One region of the Lysinibacillus sp. NPDC092081 genome, then DNA from elsewhere that is predicted to be linked to it. Evidence: riboswitches for the same ligand, from Rfam matches in the RefSeq annotation. Region 1 holds a riboswitch; the other holds the start of a gene.
The links. Region 1 has a riboswitch for preQ1 ahead of ACIQLB_RS11755 (QueT transporter family protein). Riboswitches for the same ligand answer to the same signal wherever they lie in the genome.
Positions count from the first base shown of each region.

Region 2: linked by a shared signal. The riboswitch ahead of queC (7-cyano-7-deazaguanine synthase QueC) and the one ahead of ACIQLB_RS11755 (QueT transporter family protein) in region 1 are both predicted to bind preQ1.

Region 1 covers NZ_JBIVRU010000006.1:79,190-89,560, reverse strand. Annotated here, with positions in the region: gene bshB2 (bacillithiol biosynthesis deacetylase BshB2) at 1-369, shown strand, start outside; gene ACIQLB_RS11795 (TerC family protein) at 450-1,193, opposite strand; gene ilvA (threonine ammonia-lyase IlvA) at 1,440-2,702, shown strand; gene ACIQLB_RS11785 (nuclease-related domain-containing protein) at 2,883-3,827, opposite strand; gene ACIQLB_RS11780 (ABC transporter ATP-binding protein) at 4,002-4,796, opposite strand; gene ACIQLB_RS11775 (ABC transporter permease) at 4,789-5,817, opposite strand; gene ACIQLB_RS11770 (ABC transporter substrate-binding protein) at 6,231-7,250, opposite strand; gene ACIQLB_RS11765 (hypothetical protein) at 7,852-8,106, shown strand; gene ACIQLB_RS11760 (DUF1259 domain-containing protein) at 8,211-8,606, shown strand; PreQ1 riboswitch class I at 8,815-8,859, shown strand; gene ACIQLB_RS11755 (QueT transporter family protein) at 8,866-9,348, shown strand; T-box leader at 9,439-9,639, shown strand; gene trpB (tryptophan synthase subunit beta) at 9,699-10,371, shown strand, end outside.
Region 2 covers NZ_JBIVRU010000004.1:227,304-237,674, forward strand. Annotated here, with positions in the region: gene ACIQLB_RS10070 (circularly permuted type 2 ATP-grasp protein) at 1-602, shown strand, start outside; gene ACIQLB_RS10075 (alpha-E domain-containing protein) at 556-1,521, shown strand; gene ACIQLB_RS10080 (transglutaminase family protein) at 1,583-2,437, shown strand; gene queE (7-carboxy-7-deazaguanine synthase QueE) at 2,557-3,285, opposite strand; gene queD (6-carboxytetrahydropterin synthase QueD) at 3,278-3,751, opposite strand; gene queC (7-cyano-7-deazaguanine synthase QueC) at 3,755-4,414, opposite strand; PreQ1 riboswitch class I at 4,680-4,726, opposite strand; gene ACIQLB_RS10100 (leucine-rich repeat domain-containing protein) at 4,921-5,481, opposite strand; gene ACIQLB_RS10105 (hypothetical protein) at 5,548-6,057, opposite strand; gene speE (polyamine aminopropyltransferase) at 6,273-7,127, opposite strand; gene speD (adenosylmethionine decarboxylase) at 7,127-7,561, opposite strand; gene ACIQLB_RS10120 (aminotransferase class I/II-fold pyridoxal phosphate-dependent enzyme) at 7,558-9,054, opposite strand; gene metK (methionine adenosyltransferase) at 9,054-10,229, opposite strand.

The sequences.
Region 1 (10,371 bases):
TTAATAGAGGAGTTAATGCCTTCTCTTATCATTACATTCTTACCTGGTTTTGCAGTTCATCCTGACCACGAGGCAACAGCACGTGCTGTAGTAGAAGCTGTTCGTCGTATGCCAAAAGCCGCACGTCCACAAGTGTTAGGCTGTGCCTTTGCAAATGATACAATTGAAAAAAATGGTGAGCCACATGTTGTCAACGATATCAGTGAAATGAAGATGGATAAAATTAAAGCATTACAAGCACATGCATCTCAAACTGCTTGGATGATGCAAGAAACAGAAAAACGTATCGATGACGGTGAGCCCATGAGTGAAAGCTGGCTTAATATTGAAAAATTCTATATTGTAAATCCTGATCAATATGTAAAATAACAATAAATGCGCTGAATGCTCTTTAATAACAATAAAAGGGTTCTGTCCTCTTTCCTAATTGAGAACAGAACCCTTTTATATTAAGCAACCTTCATTTTTTTTAAGAAATGAATAATGAAAGTGATAGCAAAAATAATAATTAACACAACAAAAAACATATAATGTGGAATGTGAATACCGATGACACCGGCTAGCATTTTCAGTGCAATAATTCCAATAATAATAAATGCTGTTGCCTCTAATTCTGGTATTTTTTCAATAACAATTAAAAATAAGCCCGCAATAGTTCTCATCATTAAAATACCTAACATTCCCCCGATTAGTAATATCCAAATTTGATTGGATATCGCAAAAGCGGCAAAAATCGCGTCAATTGAAAAGGCAATATCCATCAGTTCTACAGAAATAACCGTTGCCCAAAACGTTCCAAAAAGGCGAACCAACAATCCTGTTTTTTTCATCTCCTTGGCACTATCTGCTTCCCCAATCTGCAGAAAATGTGCGACACATAGCCAACCTAAATACAGGGCTCCTAGCAATTTAATAAACCAAAATTCTACCAAATAGACACCTATCCCAATAAATAAAAATCGGAAAAAATAGGCTCCCAACATACCGTACATTAAAGCTCGTTTGCGTTGTTTGTTTGGCAAATGCTTCACTAGCACTGCTAATACAAGTGCGTTATCTGCCGATAGTAAACCTTCTATTATAATTAGTGTTGATATTAACCCCCAAGATACAGGGTCAGTTAAGATCTCTTTCCACATTTCCCAATTGAAAAATTGAATGTATGTAGATAGAATTCCTTGAATGATTTCCAATTACATACCCTCCTACTTGTCCTAAGGTATTCTAGTATATGCTTGACCATTTTCGTTATGAGGAAATGTGTGCATCCTTTATTTCTACAAAATATTCTCGAAGAAATTTAATTATTCTGCATTTTGTAGTTTCATAGATGAAATAGACACCGAAAATTTAGAATTCACTAAAAATTAATGACAAAAAGCTTATAATATGTGCTATCATAGATAAATGTTTTATACGTATAACGGAGGATGAATAATATGGAAGCTGCTGACACTAGAACTGTGCAAGTAGAAAATATCTTGATTGCACATCATTTCTTAAAAGACGTAGTGGTGCACACGCCGCTACAAAAAAATGACTATTTATCCGAGAAATATGGAGCTAATATTTATTTTAAACGCGAAGATTTACAGCATGTACGCTCATTTAAACTTCGTGGTGCCTATTATAAGATTAAAAAAATTGAAGAAGAGGCTCGTAAAGCTGGCGTTGTTTGCGCAAGTGCGGGCAATCATGCTCAAGGTGTTGCCTACGCCTGTGCACAATTGAAAATTCAAGCAAGTATTTTTATGCCTCAAACAACACCTAAGCAAAAAATTGACCAAGTGCGTATGTTTGGTCGTGAATATATAGAAATTATTTTAGCTGGTGATACCTTTGATGATTCTGCAGAAAGTGCATTTGCTTACTGTGATGAACACGCTAAAATCTTTATTCACCCATTTGATGATTTTGATGTCATCGCTGGACAAGGAACGGTCGCAGTTGAAATTATGAATGACATGGAGGAACCGATTGATTACGTGTTTGGTAGTATTGGCGGCGGAGGCTTAATGTCAGGTGTTTCTGCCTATGTGAAAAACATTTCCCCTAATAGCAAAATTATCGGTGTAGAGCCTGCTGGAGCGGGCAGTATGAAAGCTGCATTTGCAGAAGGCGGGGCAGTGGCACTTGATTGGATTGATAAATTCGTAGATGGTGCTGCGGTAAAATGCGTCGGTAATTACACATATGATGTTTGTCGTCGCTACTTAGACGACATCGTACTAGTACCAGAAGGAAAAGTATGTACAACGATTTTAGACCTCTACAACAAACATGCCATTATCGCAGAGCCTGCTGGAGCATTATCAGTAGCAGCACTCGACTCTTATAAAGAGGAGATTAAAGGAAAATCAGTCGTTATCATCATTAGTGGTGGTAATAATGACATTGGTCGTATGCAGGAGATTAAAGAGAAGTCTTTAATTCACGAAGGCTTACTTTACTACTTCATCGTTAGTTTCCCACAACGCGCAGGCGCACTTCGCCAATTCCTAACAAGCGTGGTAGGACCAAATGATGACATTACAACTTTCGAATATACAAAGAAAAACAACAAAGAAAGTGGTCCTGCCTTAGTCGGTATCGAGCTTGGCAATCGTGAAGACTACGAAGGATTACTAGCACGCATGAATGAATTCGGCTTCAAATACAAAGAAGTAAACAACGACATTCAACTATTCGGCCTACTAGTCTAAAATAAAGAGTCACACTTGCTATGTAAGTGTGGCTTTTTTAGGTTTATCGGAATGATTTTGAGGTTTATCGGAACAATTTTGAGATTTATCGGAACAATTTCGGATTTTATCGGAATGTTTCATCGATTTATCGGAACATTCTAGAAAACACAGTCTATCTGACCGCATTGATAGACTATACTATTTAATAATATACTTTCGATTCTTCTTTGCGCCTACTTCTTGAAGCTGTAACGACTTCAATATTTTATATACTGTTTTAACGCAAGAGATACCGAAAAAATCTTGAAATAAACTGTTGGATATAAATTCTCCATACATATAACGGTAATCTTTCAGTGCATCATTGAATGCTTGATTATCTACCTCACCACAATTCTCACACTGCCACTTACCTTGACGATATTGCATGACAAATCGATAATCGCACTTAGAGCACAATACACCTTTCTTTAGTTCATTCATCTTCATATCCAGTGTCCATTGCGTAGGTTTATGCATCTTTAGAATATGTTTTGAGAGTTCTTCTAAAACTTTTCCACTTAGATGGACTTGTTGATATTGCTTGAACAGCTGCTCCATCTTTTCTGCCAAACCACTCACATGAATAATCGGTTGCGCCGACAAACTTGACGTCATAATCATATTCGGATTTGCAGAGACGATCATATAGACAATAGGTATATGATAACCTGCCTTTTGAAAAATCTGACGCAAAAACCTAGCATGCCGCTTCACTTGATCAAAGGGATTTCTAAAGCCATCTACTTTGTCATCAGACGTAATTCGAATAAATTGATGATTATCTTCCATATATTCGACACGGCCAACGATATTTTTAATTTCCATTATTAAAACAAAATTTCGCGACATATATAATGTATCCATTTGATGTATTGCTCCACCTTCAGCTTTTAGCACCACATCATGCAATAAATAATACGCATGCTCCAAATAGATTTCCCGCCATCCTCGATCTACTCTTTGCTCGCCAGCATACCCTGCTCTTGTTCTATTTAGCATTTCTTGATAGTAAGTAGATTTTGGGTGAGATTTCGGTAACCTCCTTTCAAGCATTTCTAATGTGATTTGCTTCGATGAAACTTCGCGCTTTTTGAGTAACATATTTTCACCTCCTTTAGCTAGATTATAATGCAATTTATCGAAACGTTTTGCCTATTTATCGAAAATTTCTGATTGTTTATCGACCAACTTTATCGATTTATCACCCAACTTTTAAAAATTATCGACATCCAGCGAAAAAACGCCCATACCTATGTATGAGCGTTTTATCATTTATTATCCTAGTAGCGCACGGTCTGAGTTCATTTTCTCACCGCGGATACGTTCGAACTCTGCCATTAAATCTGGGATGGTTAACTCATGCTTGCGATCCTCGCCAACCTCTAAAATGATTTGACCTTTATCCATCATAATCAGTCGATTCCCTAAGTCTAATGCTTGTTGCATATTGTGCGTGACCATTAATGTTGTTAAGCTGTCTTTCTCAACTAAGTATTTCGTAATACGTGTGATTAACTCGGCACGAGATGGGTCAAGTGCCGCCGTATGCTCATCTAATAATAAAATCGAAGGCTTCGTAAATGTTGCCATTAAAAGAGACAGCGCTTGACGCTCTCCTCCAGAAAGCAAGCCAACTTTTGCAGATAGGCGATTTTCCAGATTTAAGCCCAACATCTGCAATGATTCCTTGAAAAATTCCCGACGCTTTTTATCAACACCGATACGCATGCCTCGACTCTTATTACGTGAGTAAGCTAATGCTAAATTTTCCTCAATCGTCATTGTTGGTGCTGTACCAGCCATCGGATCTTGGAATACGCGACCGATGTAGTAGGAGCGCTTGTACTCTGGTAAGGTCGTAACCTCATTTCCATCAATTGAAACCGTGCCGAAGTCTGGTGTTAACGCGCCAGAAACCATATTCATCATTGTCGATTTACCAGCACCATTACTGCCGATAATTGTGACGAAATCCCCTGGCTTTAAGTGCAAATTAATTTCTGCAAGTGCCATTTTTTCATCAGGCGTACCTTCATTAAAAATCTTATTAATACCGTTTAATTTAAGCAAGGCCTTTCCCTCCCTGCTCAACCGTCTTTACTCGTGTCCTCTCTGCTGCGCGCTTCACCTTACGTTTGCGCTCCTTACTCTTATTGATAAATTGAGGTAAAATCAACGCTATAATAACAATGATAGCTGTTATTAATTTCATATCCCCCGAATCAAGGAAATCTACTCGTAATGCTAGCGCCAATATAATGCGGTAAATGATGGCTCCAGCAATGACGGCGAAAGTTGTGCGCATAATCGTTTTTGTACCGAAGATGGCTTCACCGATAATAACAGATGCAAGACCAATCACAATCATCCCAATCCCCATACTGACATCTGAGAACTTCGAATATTGAGCGATTAAAGCTCCCGAAAATGCGACAAGTGCATTAGAAAGTCCTAGTCCTAGAATAATAAGTGTATCTGTATTTGCCGAGAAGCTACGAATCATACGCTTATTATCACCGGTTGCTCGAATAGCTAGACCAATCTCTGTTTTTAAGAACCAGTCTGCAATGAATTTAATTAAAATCGTGATGATTAATACGACGATTATCGTACTCCATGTTGCAGGTAGTTTCTGAATGCCGATGCCTTTTAATAGGTTATTTAAAGCAGCATCGATTCCTAAATTACTCCAAAATGCTTGAAACTTTGAAAATATAGTCTCTGAATTTAATAGTGGAATATTCGGACGACCTATCGTATTTTCTGTAGTTGATCCCATAATACGTAGGTTAATAGAATACAAAGCAATCATCATTAAAATCCCCGATAATAGAGGATTAATTTTCCCCTTTGTGTGAAGAATTCCTGTCATACATCCAGCAATAAATCCAGCAACAATTGCCACTAAAGTCGCTAAGATCGGGTGGTAGCCAAGCATAATCATCGTTGCCGCTGTAGCCGCCCCTGTTACAAAGCTCCCATCAACCGTTAAATCTGGAAAATCTAACACACGGAATGTTAAATACACACCCAGTGCCATAATTGCATAGATGATTCCTTGCTCCATTGCGCCAAATATTGCTAAAAACATAGTTGAATCATCTCCTAATAATTTCTAATTTTGCTCATCACCATAACTTGAAGTTGATTTCCATTCCGGCTGGCCGCTTTCCTGGGGGCGTCGGAGAAGGCGTTATCACAGGACGTGATGGTTTTAGCCTTCGTTCCTCTATTGCTATTCCTAAGGAGTCGCCCAGTCTCCACTCCAATCAACTTATCCACATAACGTATAACTTTCGGTGTGAACTATAACCTTCTCATAAATTAGTATTCTAATAAGATGCCACTAGAAAGGACTGCCCACCCATACTTGTAGATCAATACATAATTCTTAAATGTATTCTATCCGCAAACAGAGTGCTGATTCTTCCTCATAAAAGTAGATAAAGCGGAGGCAGTTTTAGTTCTCCCCCGCTTCGCTCCATTAGATGATCATGTCAGGCATTACTTTTCTAAAAGCTCTGCACCCCAAGAATCTTTAATTTCGATTCCTAAATCATCGGCTACTTTTTTATTTATTAATAGTTTTAGCTTTTGTGGGTATTGAGCTGGTATATCAGCAGGTGTTGCTTCACCTTTTAGAATCTTCACAGCCATTTGCCCCGCTTCATAACCGATGTCATAATATTCAAAACCATATGCCGCTAAGCCACCACGTGCCACAGAGTCAAGTTCTCCAACAACTAGTGGTAATTTATTGGCATTCGCTACATCAATTACAGACTCAAGAGCCGAAACTACTGTATTATCAGTAATGATATAGAATGCATCTGCTTTACCGATTAATGATTCAGCAGCTTGCTTTACTTCCGCAGAAGTTGCCGCAGATGCCTCAACTACTGTTAGGCCTTGCTCGCCCATGACCTTTTTCACTTCTTTTACTTGTGCTACTGAGTTTTGCTCACCAGCGTTGTAAACCATACCTACTTTTTTCGCGCCTAGTTCCTTTAAGAATGCCACTGTTTTCGAAATAGTATCAGGATGTAAATCGATCGTTCCTGTTACATTTTTCCCTGGCTTCTCCATAGAATCTATTAACTGTGCGCCAACAGCATCCGTTACAGAAGTGAAGACGATCGGAATATCACTAGTAGCTGTCGCCGCTGCTTGTGCAGAAGGTGTAGAATTAGCAAAGATTAAATCTACGTTGGCACTTACTAGATTGTTTGCAATCGTCGTATTAAGGCTGTTATCTCCTTGCGCTATTTGTGGATCGTACTCAACTTTTAATCCTGAATCTTCAATTGCCTTTTTAAAGCCATCAGTTGCAGCGTTTAAAGATGGATGCTCAACAATTTGAGTAATCCCAATCTTATATGTTTTGTCATCTGAATTGCTCTCACTTGCATTATTCTTTTCTTTCTCTTTCGAATCTGATGAACTAGAGCCACTGTTGCCACAAGCAGCAAGCATTAAAACTAATCCAAATAACAGGAACGAAAGCTTTTTTAAATTGCTTCTCACAAATAATCCCCCCGATATTATCTTTGATATTTATCACACTTTATCCAAACAAAGTGTGAACGTATCGCTATATTATCTTTATTATATCGCTTCGTCAACAACATTATGAATGTTCTGACTTTTAAACTCAACAAAATATTTTATTTTTTCACTCAATTTGTCGCTTTAAACCGCTAAATTACGCTATTTCTATAAATCGATTTCTTTTTCTAACATAACAAAAATTTTTATGACAATTTTGCAAAGTTATTTTTCTGAGATTTGATTTTTTAAGAAATTTATATAAAACCTGGAAAGCCTTACATTCCCCATAAGAAATGTCAGGCTTTCATAACATTATTTATTCATTATTACTTCTTCAAGATATCTACTAACCAACTACTTTGGGGTAACGGGATATCCGGGAAGCATACGTGCGTTTGAGCAACACCTTGAATGGCTGAATAAAAACAACCTGCGAGTGCTTTAGAACGACCTCTTGTACTCTCTCTTAATGGTTACATTTTTTTTGCTAACGAGATTGATCTACACAGTTCAGTCTCCTTTTTTACATTTAATGCATATGATGAGACTAGTGCTGTTTCCAAAAAGGAGGAATACCATGAATAATGATGAAATGGATTTAAAACAACCTTCTTATTCACAAGAGAAGCAAAATGCTAAAATAGGAGATATTGACACAATCATTTCTAATCTTTGTGACAGTCTATTCGCATTTGCTCTGGATTTTGCCTTAAATGCCTTAGAGTATACCAAAGAATTGGATGAGGAATTAGAATATACAGATGAATTCAAGAAACAAGTAGACGATTTAATTATTGAAATAGAAGAAATTAAAAATATTATAGAGGAGTAATTTCAAATCAGAAACCCTTTATATCAAGATAGTGATATGTTTACGTACTACTTTCGCGCCAAGACGTCCTCATTATAAATATTAAAAAAGTAGAGGTGTCTAAAATGCTAAGCTTTCAAGATATGTGTACAAAATTCGCACAGATTGCCAACGGAAAAGCTTCTATGGAACATGGCGTATGCTCAGTAAGACTTAATCGAAATCTTAATGTTATGATTCAAGGTCGCCCAAGTCGTAGTGCACTTCATGCTGGGATAACATTCGAATCACTCGATATATATGGAAATGCACTTAACTTAGGTGAAGTTGTAGTACTTCAAGAGGAATTACCTCCATTTGTTAAGGTACTTGCAGAAAATAATTTGATTATAAGTGCTGTTCATAATCACTGGATATATTCGGACCCCGCTATTTTATACGTTCACTTTCAATCAATAGAGCCCCCATTAATCTTTGCCCAAAAATTTGCTCAAGCATTTAGTGTTTTAAAAAACTACTGATAACTACACTTGTTAAAAGAACTGCTTAGAACAGTTCTTTTTTGACATGACTGGACTCTAACTTTAGTGGTTACTTCTCATCTATGTACAAGCCCCTCCTGATGGATTCCAAATATACACATGTTAATTAATCCTAAACATGCAATTTTACGCTTTTTTACTTATCGCTATTTACAAATAAGCATGAACATTGATATGATTGCATTTGCTTCACGTGGTTCGTAACCATCCCACGTAAAAAAACTAAGGAGAAATGAATATGAAAATAAAATTTTTAGCAACGAGTGGCATTATTGCAGCGCTCTACATTGCTGTTACATTACTAGTCGGATCATTTGGATTTACAGAGGTGCAATTCCGTCTATCCGAAATGTTTAACCATTTAGTTGCCTTTAATCCACGCTTTGCCGTTGGGATTATTATTGGCGTATTTATCTCCAATATTTTTTCACCACTCGGCATCTACGATTTAATTTTTGGTGTTGGGCATTCGATGATTACTCTTGGGTTGCTCATTCTTATTTGTAAATTTGTCAAAAATATTTGGGCACGTTTAGTCATCAATACATTATTATTTACATGCACTATGTTTATCATTGCCTTTGAATTGAACTTAGCATTAGAATTACCATTCTTCTGGACATGGTTAACTGTTGCTGCAGGTGAATTTGTTGTCTTAGCAGTCGGTGCACCGATTATGTATATATTGAATAAACGCTTAAACTTCAAAAATTTAATTTAAACAGACGGATCTTATTAGATTCGTCTTTTTTATTTTCTTGGTACCAGCACACCTTGACACTATTCTGAAAATACTTTACAATTCATTTCAATAAATGCTAGGAAAAAGAATAGTAGCAAGCAGTCGTACTCAAAGAGAGCTGATGGTTGGTGCAAATCAGTAGTACAAACTTGTGAATGGACTTTGGAGCAGCCTCATCAAATGTGAGGACGAATTTACTCCCCGTTACCGGAGTACGAAAGCGCGCAATTTTTGCGAATGAAGGTGGCACCACGGTTACTCGTCCTTTTTACAGAAGGATTGTAGTGGCTTTTTTTTATGGAAAAATTAGATAGAGGAGTCGAGAGAAGATGAGTACAGTTGCAGAGAAAAAAGGATATTTCGGTGAATTTGGAGGTAGCTTTGTTCCTGATGAGCTTCAAAATGTATTAACTATTTTAGATGAAAACTTCCAAAACTATAAAGACGATGAAGACTTTAATAAAGAGCTAGATTATTATTTCCGTGAATATGTTGGGCGCAAATCTCCACTTTATTTTGCTGAAAATTTAACAAAACAATTAGGTGGCGCAAAAATTTATTTAAAGCGTGAAGATCTTAACCATACAGGTTCTCATAAAATTAATAACGTTCTAGGTCAGATTTTATTGGCAAAGCGCATGGGTGCTAATCGTGTTATCGCCGAAACAGGTGCCGGTCAGCATGGTGTAGCAACAGCAACTGCTTGTGCAATGTTCGGGATGGATTGCACAATTTATATGGGCTTAGAAGATACTAAGCGCCAAGCATTAAACGTCTTCCGTATGGAGCTTCTTGGTGCTAAGGTAGTAGCCGTTGATAAAGGTCAAGGACGACTAAAAGATGCAGTGGATGCAGCATTTGCTGATTTAGTAAAAAACTATGCGTCGACTTTCTATTTACTAGGTTCTGCTGTTGGACCTCACCCATTCCCTTCAATGGTAAAGCATTTCCAATCAGTCATTAGCCGTGAAAGTCGTGAACAAATTTTAGAAAAAGAAGGGA
Region 2 (10,371 bases), on a different contig from region 1:
TTGGAGTTCCTCATATTATGGATGCTTATAAGGCTGGAAATATTGCTATTTTAAATGCTGTTGGTAACGGTGTTGCTGATGATAAAGCGATGTATGCCTATGTACCGGATATGATTCGCTACTATTTGAAAGAGGAACCTATTTTACGTAATGTGAAGACCTATCATCTAGCTGATGATAGACATCGAGCTTGGGTCCTTAAGCATATGGAAGAGCTTGTCATAAAAAACGTTAGTGCCTCTGGTGGCTATGATATGTTAATTGGTCCGCATGCGAGCGATGAAGAAATGGCTATTTTCAAAGAAAAAATTATAGAAAACCCGTCTCAATACATTGCACAACCAACGATTAGTCTGTCTAGAGCACCGGCCTTCCAGGATGGGAGATTCTATCCTTGTCATGTCGATTTACGTGTTTATGTGATGAAGGGCGAGGATATTTATGTGCTTCCAGGAGGTTTATCGCGTGTAGCATTAAAAGAAGGATCATTAGTCGTGAATTCTTCTCAGGGCGGAGGAGCAAAAGATACATGGATATTAAAGGAGGAATTGCAGTATGCTAAGTCGAGTAGCCGATGCACTATACTGGATGGCACGATATAGTGAACGATCACAAACGAATGCACATATATTACAAGTACAGCTGTTGAATATGTTGGAGCAATCTGGCAAAGAAAATGAATACATTGATCATTGGGAAGCGGTGTTGGATATTTGTGCCTCGAAGGAAGAGTACTTGATCTTTTACGAGTCGATTCGAGTCAATCCACTTATCGAATATCTACTCTTTTCTAATAATAATAGTAACGCCCTTCATGCTACTTTACGTGCGGTTAGAGAAAATGCTCGTGTAACTCGAGATAGCATTCCCATTGAACTTTGGGAATTGCAAAATGCCTTTTATTTATCGTTACAGCAAGAAATGTTGGGACGTGAAAGACCAATTCCACTTATCGTACTTAACTCTTTTTTGCAAAATGTTCGAAAGACTTCTTTGACGGTTACAGGGCTTATCGAAGGCTCGATGGATCGAGATTTACCCTTTTATTTCATGCAAGTTGGGAAATGGTTAGAACGTGCAGAAAAGACGATTCGTATGGCTTTAATTATACTGGAGCAACATAAGGAAATAGCCATCTCCTTAATAGAAGCGGACGGATCATTTTTACTCGATTTATCAGGGGCGACGGAGTCTTATTTGCAAAAGCATCGCCAAACCAATTTACATTGCGTTATTCAATATTTATTACATGATAAGCATTACCCTCGTTCAGTGATGTTTTGCTTACAAAAATTAGAAGAAGCATTTATTTGCTTAGAAAACGATCCTCTTTCAGCAAAGTTTTTAGAGCTTCATACCCCATTAAAAAGTTTATTATTTGCCATGATGAATGTAGATTTATGGAATATTACATTAGAGGAAATTATTTTATTAATGGAGGAAAGATTGTGTCAATGTATTGATTTTGGCAATACATTTGCAACAATTTATCATTTATATGAACCCAGCGTACAACCTTGAAAGGAATCAACCACAGCTCCCTTTCAACAAGCAAGTCAGTAATCCAAAGGAAGCGGACACAATGAAATTTGAAATTCAACACACCAATATTTTCCAATATGAGTCTGAAGTCGATCAAAGCTTAAATACAATCCGCTTAAAGCCTAGGGGCGATGAGCGTCAGCGCTTATTATCCTATCGAATTGCCATTACTCCGTCATCTTTAACGCGTGAACATACAGATATTTGGGGCAATACGGTTGGCACTTTTTATATACCTGAGCAGCACCAAGAGCTAGAAATTCAAACGACGTCTATTGTCAGCATTCAACGTGCACCATTTATTCATCGCATTCAATATTCACCAGAGATGCAGACCATTTTTCACTCGCAACTATTTTATGAGCATTATTTGCCCTATTTAAAGTCTACACACTTTACGTATATGACAGAAAATCAGTTAGAGGAAGTTTATCATGCAATTGGTCATGCTGAAAATCCTGTACTATTTTCATTAAATTTAATGCAATATTTATACTCGACTTTTGAATATCTCCCTGGTGCAACCAATGTTACAACAACAGCAAGTGAAGCATTCGCCCAAAAGCGAGGTGTTTGTCAGGATTTCACACATGTCATGCTTGCGGTGCTAAGAGCTAAAGGAATTCCAGCGCGTTATGTTAGCGGTTATTTATACGTCGATGAAAACTCTGCCTTGATCGGTGATTTTGCAACCCATGCTTGGGTAGAAGTCATGATACCGGGAATCGGCTGGATTGGTCTCGATCCAACTAATAATGTAGAAGTGTTAGAAAATCACATTATTTTATGCATTGGTCGTGATTATTCCGATATAAGCCCTGTTGAGGGTGTTTATTCAGGTGGAAAGCATGATTTATCAGTTAAAGTAAGTGTCAAAGCATTGAATCATTTGTAATAAAACGTGCAATGGTTTAAATTAAACCCCTGATTTTTCTACGCTAAGCAGAAGAATCAGGGGTTTTATTAAATATATGACTCCTCAAGAAAAATTAAAGACATTTTGGTAATGGCACACTATACACCTCTTTTATTCCCCCAAACAAGGGCATGCAACTGTGGCAGTACTTTAACATCTCTTAATTCTTCGTCCTTCATCACTCTATCAATCAGCGCATGATATTTATCTAATAAATGTAGTATTAATCGTGCATTGTCAGTCTTCGTGAGATCATCATTACCGACTTGGAGATAAAAAGGAATCATTGGATATCGATGGTGAATTTGTTTAGCATACTCGTAATCCTCTTGATTAAAAACGACTATTTTGAGGGATATATGGTGATTACTTTGTCGATTTTCAAGTTTTTCCAAGATATCAGAGAGCACCGAAAAGTCTGTGGTCATTCCAGAACTAGGTGGCTTTGGTGAAATTGTCAGCTCATCAATCTCATACATCCATTTTTGCCACCTACTTCCCTGTGTTTCTACCCCGACCTTTATGTCATTTTCTTTTAAAATGGCAATGAGCTCTTCCAAATTTTGAATGAGTGCAGGATTGCCGCCTGAAATCGTGACAAATGAAAAGCCGCTGCCTCCAAGAAGTTTCAACTCAGACCAAATCTCTTGCGCTGTCATTTGAACAATAAGATGCTTTCCACTGCCATCCCACGTAAATGATGAATCACACCAAGAACAGGAATAATCACAGCCGGCAGTTCTCACAAACATTGTCTTCTGGCCAACTACCTTTCCCTCACCTTGAATCGTCGGTCCAAAAATCTCGATAACAGGTATCTTACTCAACTTCCATCCACTCCCGTCTCGCTTCTGCATAGCTTGTCGGAGTTTCATATAGCCGGATAAACTCTACACGCGCACCTTTGTATCCTTGTTCATCAAGCAAGGCCTCAGCCAACTTTTCGTACATCCAAACAACGATGTTTTCTGCCGTCGTATTCATGGGTGGAAGCGTTTCATTTAAATAACGGTGATCCAAATGAATCTCTATTCTTTCTTTCCATATTTTTTTTATATCGCCAAAATCAATCATCAAACCGCGTTCATCTGTGTATCCACTCAATCCTAAAACTACGCGATACGTATGACCGTGCAGGTTTTTACATTTCCCCTCATAATTATGTAAATGATGAGCAGCATCGAAGGTAAATTCTTTGCTTACGAGAATACGCTTTGCATGATAGTTCAATTGATTTCTTTGAATATCTTCATCTATTTTTTGGAGCTTATCGACGATTACAAAATCTGCCATACCTTAAGACTCCTTCCTGTAACTCAAATACTCATCAAGCCCTTTTTTTCGCAGTTTACATGCTGGGCATTCACCACAGCCATCTGCTATTACACCGTTATAGCAAGTCAACGTTCTGTCCCGAACAAATTCAAGTGCCCCAAACTGATCAGCAAGCTCCCATGTCTGTGCCTTATTCAGCCACATCAACGGTGTATCAATTACAAAGGAATCATCCATCGATAAATTTAACGTTACATTCAAGGATTTAATAAAAACATCTCGGCAATCGGGATATCCACTAAAATCTGTTTCACAAACGCCAGTTACAATGTGCTTAGCTCCTACTTGGCTCGCTAAAACGCCCGCAAATGAAAGAAAGAGAAGATTTCGGCCAGGTACAAAAGTCGATGGAAGCTCACCATTTTCTCCGTTTTCTACCTTTATGTCTTGTCGTGTTAATGCATTCGGAGCAAGCTGATTCAGCAGTGACATATCAAGAATGTGATGCTTGACACCGAGCTCCCCTGCTATCACCTTAGCACATTCAATTTCAAGACGATGCCTTTGACCATAATCAAAAGTTACTGCCTCAACCTCTTCAAAATGTTCTTTTGCCCAGAACAAACAGGTTGTACTGTCCTGACCTCCACTAAATACAACAATTGCTTTTTCCTGCTTCATCTATAAAAACTCCCTTATATCGAAAAAACAGCATTCTAAGAAAAGTGCTGCATTCTTCTTAGTTTTTTAACGAATATTGTGTGCCTTGGTTACCCAATAAGTTCAATCCTTCAATCCTTCTTCACGGCTTCGGCCAGACATAAAAAAACCTCCTTGTAAAATGTTTCCCAACACTTTTCAAGAGAGGCATCACCAATCATTCTATTAAAACATAAGTAAAAACATAAAAAAAGCCACGTCCTATATGGACATGGCATATTGTCATGTTTCCATAGTTTTTTATAGAGGGTATCAGCTATGAACCTCTCCCGTTCTAGTACGGGCATTCTTTTCTTCAATATAATACAAAAAATAGTACAAAACGTCAAATGGAGTTTTTTTATAAAGTCTTCCCATCAATGCTTCTCTGGAAAAATCAATGTTATACTGCCTTATATTTTAGCAGTAAACTTAAAATTTTGCTGAGCTTAGATTCATTAATAATTTGAGGATATAGTCATATTACCTCAATAAATCACTATTCCATTGTCTAGAACAGATTTATTTTGCACTTGATTTCCTAAAATATAGAGCTTTTTCAATTTGGGCAAATTCACTAATGGCTCTACATTTGAAATAGCGTTATTTTCCAAATGAAGCACCTCAATTTGTTGCCAATTTCCCATAAAATCTTGTAATTGATTCAGTGAATAGAACGAGCTAAAATCTGTCGCTTCACTCATATCAATTGCTAACGACTCTAAATTAGTTAATGAAGACAACCACTTCAAATCATTGGCAAATCTTAAAGACACTGATTTTAATGGCAGTTTATTCAGAAGCGGGAAGTCTGTAACCATCTCGGTGTAATACGAAATTTCCAGTGATTGAAGATTAGGAAACTCTAATAATAAAGCAAGTTCATCATTACTTCGAATTTGGATAGAGAGCTCTACAACATTAGACTTATCACTAAAATATTCAGCAATTTTACTAAATGATTCATTAAAGCTACCTGTATAGCTTTTTAAACCTTCCAGATGTCGGAAGCTTACATTTTCACTTTGTGATATTTCATAATCGCCCATCAAATTCAATACCGTCAGACCAGTAAAGGCTTCAAAATCTTTTTGTTCTATTTTTTGTGTATTTAATTAATTATCCATAATGATATAGTTAGAAATTTCGGCTTGCTTATTTGTAAACGGATCGTCAAGACTGTAATCAAAATGCCATTGATCTTCAGAATAGTATGCCTTCAAATAACGGATACTTGCGATTTCTTCCTTAGTCGGCATTACTTCACCTTTATCAAAAATATCTTTTAAAAAGAATAAAAGAACTTCGCTTTCAGGCATATTCCGAACAGGTATTTCCTCACGGATACCGAATTCTGTTTGATTGCCAATCAAAAGAAAATAGCCAAGGAATGCACAAAGGATGACAATCGGTATCATGAAAAGCGCTTTTAAATTCTTTTTTGGACGTGTAGTTGTATTTGGAGGAGTTGTTCCATAATAATTATTAATCGTTTGATCAACATAATAAACTTTATTCTCTTTTAACATTATTTCAGTTTCACAAAAAGGACATTTGAATGATTGTCCCTCTCTATATTCAATTTTTCCATTACAATTCGGACAATTTAATTTAATGAATTCCACTGGCAATCCCCTCTCCAGCTCTATTTTTATTAAGCTTAGTTGTCTGAAAAATAATTGTCAATATTTCTATTAAATACTAATTATCTCCCACCTTTAGACCTACAATAAAAAAAGTCGCCCATGAGGCGACTTTTTTGTGTTCATTCACTTTTATATACAATAAGTTTAAACTTCTGGTTTACTATTACTTTAGATACGGTTCTACGTTTAAAGATTTATTCATCTCGATCAAGTGCCTCTTTCACAAATGTAGGAAGTGCGAATGCTCCAACGTGTAAATCTGTATTGTAATATTTCGTTTTTAGACCAAATTTGTCCCAAGCATCTACTTGAATATCTTTAATTGGATGTAATGCTTTTGAAGCAAATCCGAATAGCCAGTGTCCCGATGGATATGTTGGCATATGGAATTGATATACGCTTGCGATTGGGAAAATACCTTTAATTTTTTTATGTGCTTTACGCATGTTTTCTGCATACTCCGTGAAGTATGGTGATTCGTGTTGGTTAATTAGAATTCCTTTTTCATTTAATACACGGTAACATTCTTTATAGAAAGCTGTTGTAAATAAACCTTCACCGACTGAAATTGGATCAGTAGAATCTACTAATATTAAATCGAATGATTGATCAGCTGCGTTTTGAACATAAGCTAAGCCATCATCGAAAATCATTTCCATACGTGGATCCTCTTCGACACCAGCAGCTGTAATTGGAAGGTATTTTTGACTTAAACGGAATACTAACTCATCGATTTCTACCATTACTACTTTTTCTACTGATTTGTAACGTAGTACTTCACGAGCAGTACCACCATCACCACCACCGATAATTAATACTTTTTTTATATCTGGGTTGGTAGCGAATGCTGGGTGCGTAATCATATCGTGATAAACGAACTCATCTTTTTCATTGACCATCATCAGTCCGTCTAAAGTGAAGAAAGTACCGAAATCTTCACCTTTATAAAAATCGATTTTTTGGAACGGAGATTGTTCACTATGAATTTCTTCGTTGTATCCGATTGAAAATTTACAGTGATCGCTCCATTGTTCTGTATACCATTTCATTAAATCACGTCCTCTAATACTTCTTGTTTCACTAGAATTGTATCAATTTCTTGTTCTGCAAATTGGCGAATTTTATCTGCCATTCCACGAGGTACTTCAAATGATTCTGTCTTTTTCGCTTGCAGTTTTTGTTCTAAATATTCTGCTGCTTTCCACGGACTTACAGAGTCGCCACAAGTGTAAACATCTACAGAAGCAAATCCGTATTCTGGCCAAGTATGAATCGTTAAATGTGATTCAGCAATAATGACTGCACCCGAAACACCATATGGGTTGAAATGATGGAAGCAAGATTCTACAATTGTTGCCCCAGAATAGTCTGCTGCTTCATTCATAAACTGCTCAATTAAAGCGTTTTGCTCAATAATTTCACTTGGGCAACCATAAAATTCAATTAATACGTGTCTACCTAATGTTGATAATTCAATGCTCATTTATCTATCTCCCTTACGACTGTTATATAATTTTCTTCTTTAGTTTCGTTCAGAACATTCCCAAAATTAAGAAAATAGAAGTTATATAATTCTACTAATTCCTCTGAAATAACTTCTCCTGGGATTACTAGTGGTATTCCCGGTGGATAAATCATTAATGTATCTGCACTAATTCGACCAACCGCATCATAAATTAAAATTGTTTCTGTTTCTGCATTACATGCCTGTTGCGGTGTCATTGCTAATCTATTTATTTGATTCGCTGTCACATAAGCTGACTGAATCGCATCTTTTTTAGCGTGATGAAGCTCTATATCTTTTAACGCATGCACTAATTTACCGATTGATTCATTCGTATCAACTTGACTAATTACTGCCATTATGACATATCCTTCAGCAAGTTCTAATTGAATTCCATATTGTTGTTTCAATATTGTGTAAACTTCGAAACCAGTTAAACCGAGATCGTTCACACGAATAACTAGTTTCGTCCAATCATAGGCTTGATTGAAATTTTGTTTTACGTATTCAGCTTGTAGTACTTCATAGCGCGAATTATTTTCAATTTCTTCAATTGCCGCATCAACAATTGACTTTAAACTGCTAAACCGTTGCTGTCCAAACACAGCTAAATCCCTTCGTGCTACATCTAAAGAACTCATTAATAAATAATTTGCACTCGTCGTTTGAAGCATATTTAATACTTTTTGCAAGTGCTTCGAATCGATTCGTTTTTCTTGTAGTAAAAGAAGCGAACTTTGCGTTAATGAACCACCAGTTTTATGCATACTGATCGTTACTGCATCTGCACCAGCACTAATCGCATCGTTAACGTCAGATAAAAATGTTAAATGTGCTCCGTGTGCACTATCAACAATAACTGTTACATTTTGATCATGTGCGAGTTTACAAATTTCTTGCAGTTTATTCATCGAACCAAAATATGTTGGATACGTCACAAGTAAAACTTTCGCTTGTGGATTTTCTGCAAGTGCCGACTTTACATTTTCAACTGAAATTCCGTGCGCAATACCAAAATGTTGATCAACTTCAGGTTGAATAAATACTGGTTTTGCTCCACTTAATATAATGCCGTTCATAACTGATTTATGGCAGTTACGAGGTACGATCATTGTATCTCCTGGTTTACATGTCGCTAAAATCATCGCCAGAATACCTACAGTAGTTCCATTTACTAAAAAGTAAGCGTAGTCTACATTAAATGCTTGTGCAGCTAATTGCTGAGCTTCTTTAATAACCGATTCTGGATGACTTAATAAATCAAGTTCCTTCATCGAGTTTACATCCATTCTTAATGCCATTTCTCCAAGCGTCCATTTTAATGGGTTTTCTTGTAGCCCCATTTTATGTCCAGGTACATCAAACGGCGTAACTTCTTGCTTAGCATAATTGACCAAAGCTTCAAATAATGGCATGCGGTCTTGAGTGGCTAAAAATTCCTCAGTAGCCACTCGATTTTGCACGCATTGCATTATTGTCCCATAGCAACTGCTAGGAGTTGCTGTAATTCCAAAACTTTGTCTGTTTTTTCCCAAGTTACGTTTACATCACTACGTCCAAAGTGACCATAAGCAGCAACTTGTTGATATTGTGGTTTACGTAGATTTAGCATGTTAATAATGCCAGTTGGCGTTAAGTCGAATAATTGACGAATCGCTATTAAAATTTCTTCTTTCGCTACTTTTTCTGTAGTAAATGTTTCTAAAGCGATACTAATTGGTTCACTTACACCAATTGCATATGATAATTGGATTTCACATTTATCTGCCAAGCCTGCTGCAACAATATTTTTCGCAACGTATCGCGCTGCGTAAGCCGCTGAACGGTCAACTTTTGTACAGTCTTTACCAGAGAATGCGCCACCACCATGACGAGCTGCGCCGCCATAAGTATCAACAATAATCTTTCGTCCTGTTAAACCTGCATCTCCGTGTGGTCCGCCTACTACGAAACGGCCAGTTGGATTAATTAAAATGCGGAAGTCTTCATTCATACCAAATTGCTTCGCAACAGCTTTAATTACTTTTTCTGTAACGTAATCAATGAATGCTACTTGGTCAAAATCATCATCATGTTGTATTGACATTAAAACAGTATCAATTTTAGGTTGCATACTATCCGTATAATCAATGGTTACTTGTGATTTCATATCTGGGCGAGCCCATTTGAATTGACCATTTTTACGTTGCTCAGTTGCACGTTTTACAAGCATATGCGCCATTTCAATTGCTAAAGGCATATAGTTCTCAGTTTCATTCGTCGCAAAACCGAACATAATCCCTTGGTCACCTGCACCAACTTCTTTTGTATCGCTTGAAGAATCAACACCCATTGCGATATCAGGAGATTGCGTGTGTACTAAAACTTGTACATTGCAGTTATGACCATCAATACCGAACTTATCATCTGTATAACCAATGCCGATTAGGGTATCACGGGCAATTTTTTCGATATCTAGTTCTGCTTTTGTTGTTATCTCTCCACCAACAATTACTGTGTTTGTAGTTGTGAATACTTCACATGCCACACGTGATAGCGGATCTTGTGATAATGCTGCGTCTAATACTGCATCTGAAATTTGGTCTGCAATTTTATCTGGATGTCCTTCCGATACAGACTCCGATGTGAATAATACTTTTTCTGACAATTTTCACTGCTCCTAACAAAATTATAGATTTTAGGGCATAAAAAAAAGCTCACCCAATTTTAAGGAAAGCTTCGAATACTATCAGCTGCTGTTCCTCTTATTGTTCACAAAAGTTAATTTTGTGCTCAGGTTCGGCCCACTG